Regions from separate parts of the Thalassorhabdus alkalitolerans genome, predicted to be linked through region 2. Evidence: predicted binding sites of a transcription regulator. Region 2 holds the regulator's gene; the other holds the start of a gene.
The links. Region 2 encodes LexA, which represses DNA repair genes until DNA is damaged. Its sites were predicted from a motif close to CGAACATATGTTCG; they were not measured.
Positions count from the first base shown of each region.

Region 1: a site for LexA is predicted at 1,410-1,423, ahead of uvrB (excinuclease ABC subunit UvrB). Genes of this name have one in related genera too.

Region 1 is NZ_JBHSOZ010000002.1:140,624-143,093, forward strand. It holds gene uvrB (excinuclease ABC subunit UvrB) at 1-1,315, opposite strand, end outside; gene ACFPU1_RS00740 (DUF2198 family protein) at 1,478-1,705, opposite strand; gene ACFPU1_RS00745 (PDZ domain-containing protein) at 1,925-2,470, opposite strand, start outside.
Region 2 is NZ_JBHSOZ010000003.1:343,993-346,462, forward strand. It holds gene ACFPU1_RS04330 (YneB family resolvase-like protein) at 77-745, opposite strand; gene ACFPU1_RS04335 (hypothetical protein) at 805-1,017, opposite strand; gene lexA (transcriptional repressor LexA) at 1,174-1,800, shown strand; gene glnA (type I glutamate--ammonia ligase) at 2,201-2,470, opposite strand, start outside.

The DNA of each region.
Region 1 (2,470 bases), on a different contig from region 2:
TGATCTCACCAATTAAGTCATCAATCTGTCCTTCAATCGGCCGGACATCAATTGTCGGGTCAAGGAGCCCGGTCGGACGGATAATCTGTTCAATCATTTCAGGAGTTTTTTCAATTTCATAAGGTCCTGGAGTAGCGGACACGAAAATGGATTGAGGTGTTTTCTTTTCAAACTCCTCAAACTTCAGCGGCCGGTTATCCATCGCAGACGGAAGCCTGAAACCATGGTCCACCAGGGTCTGCTTTCTGGCCCGGTCGCCTTTGTACATCCCATTGACCTGAGGAAGCGTCACATGGGACTCATCTACCACTAACAGAAAGTCATCCGGGAAGAAATCGATAAGAGTGTACGGTGTGTCTCCCGGCTGACGGAATGTTAAATGGCGGGAATAGTTTTCGATTCCTGAGCAAAAACCCATTTCCTTCATCATTTCAATATCATAGTTGGTTCGCTGTTCCAGGCGCTGAGCCTCAAGCTCTTTTCCATTGTCCCTGAGCTCCTTTAAGCGCTCTTCTAATTCTTTTTCAATATTTTTGATCGCTCTGAGCAGTTTATTTTCACGGGTCACAAAGTGAGAGGCCGGAAAGATGGCTACATGGTTTCTTTCCCCTTTTATCTCTCCTGTTAACGCGTCAACTTCAGTCATCCGGTCTATTTCATCCCCGAAAAACTCAACCCGGATGCATTGCTCATCCCGTGATGCGGGGAAAATTTCAACAACATCACCGCGAACCCGAAACGTACCGCGAACAAAATTGATATCATTTCTTTCATATTGAATATCCACCAGATCCCGTAACAGCTGGTCTCTTTCTTTTTCCATTCCTGTGCGGAGAGAAACGACCATTTCACGGTATTCTTCTGGAGAACCTAAGCCGTAAATACAAGAAACACTCGCCACAATGATTACATCATTCCGCTCAAAAAGAGCACTGGTAGCTGAGTGTCTGAGTTTATCTATTTCTTCATTTATGCTTGCATCTTTCTCGATAAATGTATCAGATTGAGGGACATACGCCTCAGGCTGGTAATAATCATAGTAGCTGACAAAGTACTCCACTGCATTGTTTGGGAAAAAATCCTTAAACTCGCTGTATAGCTGGCCGGCAAGTGTTTTATTGTGAGCCATAACAAGAGTCGGCTTATTTACCTCTTTTACAACATTGGAGATGGTAAATGTTTTCCCTGTTCCTGTCGCCCCGAGAAGAGTCTGATGCTCTTTTCCTTCATGTACCCCTTTTACAAGCTCTTCAATGGCCTTCGGCTGGTCACCGCCGGGCTCGTATTTAGAAACGAGGTCAAAAGTTTCGTTCATATTTATCCCTCACTTTATTAGACAATTACACGGACCTTGACACACACTAATATCTAACATTATACCACAAAAAAGTGAAAATCAAACGAATAAACGAACGTACATTCGTTTATTACATTATGATTACATTTCTTCCAGGTGCCAGGCACCAAAAAAACCGGCTTAAGGGCCGGTTTTTTGACTTTGTATTTTTCTGTACACAAGGTACGTCCCTGCAAGAAATGAGGCCAGACCTAAGAGCATCACCCAAATCGACCGGGACCACGGCTCTAAAGCAAGAAGGACCATGAGAGTGACCGCGACTGTTCCTATAAAACTATGTGTGACACGGGCCATAAAAAACAATAGAAAAAAAGGCAAAGCCAAAGCTGCAAGTAATTCTATAAACAACTACCATACTCCTCTCACTTTCAAAGCACTTCCATCCTGCTTTGTACAGCAGGCTGACTCCTGGGAAAACAGTATTCAAGGATGCTGCCACAGCAGAGCAAGACCTGCCAACGTTACTTTTCTGCTACAGTCAAACTTTCTTATCCTTAGTGTCTGGTGTCATCCATCACACGATTCAAAGCCTTCGTAAAAAAGGAGGGCCTATCTGGCCCTCCCATGTTATCCGGTTTCTTCCTCAGGCGCTTCTTTTCTCTTCACTAATAATACACCAACATGATGATGAGCACCATGAAAAACAGTTGACTGAGCAAAACGGATTTCTCCGTTTAAATCAGCTACATCAAGCTTACAGTACGCTGAATTTCTCTGCAGCGCTTTATAGAAATCCTTTTCCCCGTTTACAGGGATGCCGTTTACTCTCATAATGATCTCACCTGGCTTGAGCTCCATTTTCTCAGCCGGTGAACCAGGGATCACTCCCAGTACCTTTACCCCTTTGGTCTGCATTGTAAAAAATGGAGGATTAGAGTCTTCCTGTATTTTTCCAACAATAGAAGCAGCAATTCTCAGGACAATTGCCACGATTGCTGTAACGAGCACAAACACCGGATAGAAATAGGCAGCAACAGCTCCTGCCAGAGCAAGAATTCCTGCCCCAATGACTCTCTGGCCATGAAGACTGGCTGCTTTCCAAGGGAGCGTGTGATATATGGTAAAGGAAGTCCCAATCGCCATCGGCACCAGCCAGAGGGCAAGGCCGCCGTC
Region 2 (2,470 bases):
CAAGGTAAATGCAAATGTCCAGGCGTGTTGTTACATGACCTGACAAAGCTGATGCTTTGAAATAGAAGGACATTGTTTATTTCTCTCCACTTTCCAAATCCTGGTTTTCTGTTTTTATATATTCCACATACCTGCGGTGAACTGTTGCTTTTGAGACTTCAAATCCAAGACCTCTTAACGTGGCAGCAATTTCATGAAAAGTTAAATCGCGCTTTCTTAAATTTACAATTTCTTCGATAGGCACTTCTTTTCGGTCACGCCCTCCCTGATCCATGTTTTTTAAATTTTTTTCAGGTCTGTAGCCCTTTTCAACAGCCCGCTTCATCCCCCTCTGGATTTTAAGGTTATGTATTTTCCGTTGATACTCTTCCACCACAGAAATGATGTCCATCAGCATAGAATCCGTTTCTGAAAGCTGAAGCTTTCCTCCATCACGAACGGAATACACCTCAGCACCTTGTTTATGAAGCTGGTGCAAAATAGCAATCTTAGCATTTCCTCTTCCTATTCTCGTGTCGTCTTGGACACAGAGCGCATCGGCTCTTCCTTCTGACAGATCATCCAGAGCTTCAAGCAAGCCTTCACGCTCAACTGTATAGCCGCTTGCTTCTTCTTTAATAGTTTTATAGACTCGGTCGCCCTTTTCCTCTACCAGTTTCTTCAGCTCTTCCTCCTGTCTGCTCAAGGAGGATTGCTGGCTTTCTTTAACCGTGCTTACCCGGCAATAAATAATACACTTCTTCATTGAATAACCGCCTTATCATACACCTGCTGGATCACGTTCTATTATAACACTGTGTGTGTTCAATCATCGACCAAAACTGCCTTTCTTTCCGGCAGGAAAGATAGAAGTGAAGTGTCACTGAGTTCTTCTTCAACAGCCGCCGCTGGAAGGTTCCATGGGTCATCTACTGAGCTTTGGTATTGGACAGTAGAAACAAGAATGATAATAGAAAGAATAAATAATAAAAGGATAAGCCATTCTTGTCCTGAAATTTGCTGAAACTTTCTTATCATATGAATCACCTTTTCACCAGAATGTATGTTCTTATTTGATAATGATTATAACGAGAACTATTGTTCCCGTCAACAAATTAGAACGAATGTTTGCGTACATATGTTTTCCATGGTATAATTTGCTTAAATTCAAAGAATAAAAAGAGGTGCGGAATTATGAGTAAGTTGTCTACTAGGCAGCAGCAAATATTAGACTATATTAAAGACGAAGTCCGCCAAAAAGGGTACCCTCCTTCTGTTCGGGAAATTGGTGAAGCAGTCGGCCTGGCATCAAGCTCAACCGTGCACGGACACCTCTCCCGATTAGAGAAAAAAGGACTCATCCGCAGAGACCCTACCAAGCCGAGAGCAATTGAAGTTATTGAACTTGAGCCTGAACAGCCTATCATCTCAGAAAGCAACGCGGTATATGTGCCGGTGATCGGGAAAGTTACAGCAGGACAGCCTATTACAGCCATTGAAAATGTAGAAGAGTATATCCCTTTACCTGAACGTATGGTTTCAGAAGAGAAAGTATTCATTCTGACTATCCAGGGAGACAGTATGATAGAAGCGGGGATCTTTGATGGAGACCTGGTCATTGTCAGGCAGCAGCAAACAGCAGATAACGGAGATATTATTGTAGCTATGACAGAAGAAGAGCACGAAGCTACGGTGAAAAGGTTCTTTAAGGAAAAAGACTATATTCGGTTGCAGCCGGAAAACAGTGCAATGGATCCTATCATCCTTGACAGTTGCATCGTATTAGGAAAAGTGATTGGTGTATTCAGGACTATTCATTAAGCTATCTTTTCTAGTAATCTATTAATAATAACAAGCAAAGATAAATCTTTTTTTGCAAAAATGCCCCCGTCTTAGAAACAGACAGGGGCATTTTTGTTATTCTATTCATTTTTTATAGTGAAAAGCATACCTATAGTAAGGGGTATGCAACGACTACAATGTTGCACAAATAGCAGAGCTTATCGCTTTCAATGCCAGCACGATGAACAAAAGTCATAGAGAGAACTGCCATTAATTAAACAAACATCTTGCCTGTCGGTGTATTAATCTGCTTTATATATATATATCAAACGAAAAAGTCTATATATCAATCTACATAATCTTCGCCCTCCAGTAGCCTTTTTCTTTCCTCATCAATAAAAGACCCTTGATGCCTGAGGCATCAAGGGTCTGATAGGTATTAATAAGTTTGGATATACTGCTCGCGCTCCCATGGGTGCACTTGCGTACGGAACATATCCCATTCGATTTCTTTTGCTTCAACAAAGTGCTCAACTGCATGCTCGCCTAATGCCTTTACAAGCACTTCGTCTTTTTTAAGATTATCAATAGCTTCTTTCAAGTTAGCTGGAAGATCTTTAATTCCTTCTTCCACACGCTCTTCTTTATCCATTACATAGATATTGCGGTCTGTTGGCTCTGGAGATTGGCCTTTCTTTTTGATTCCGTC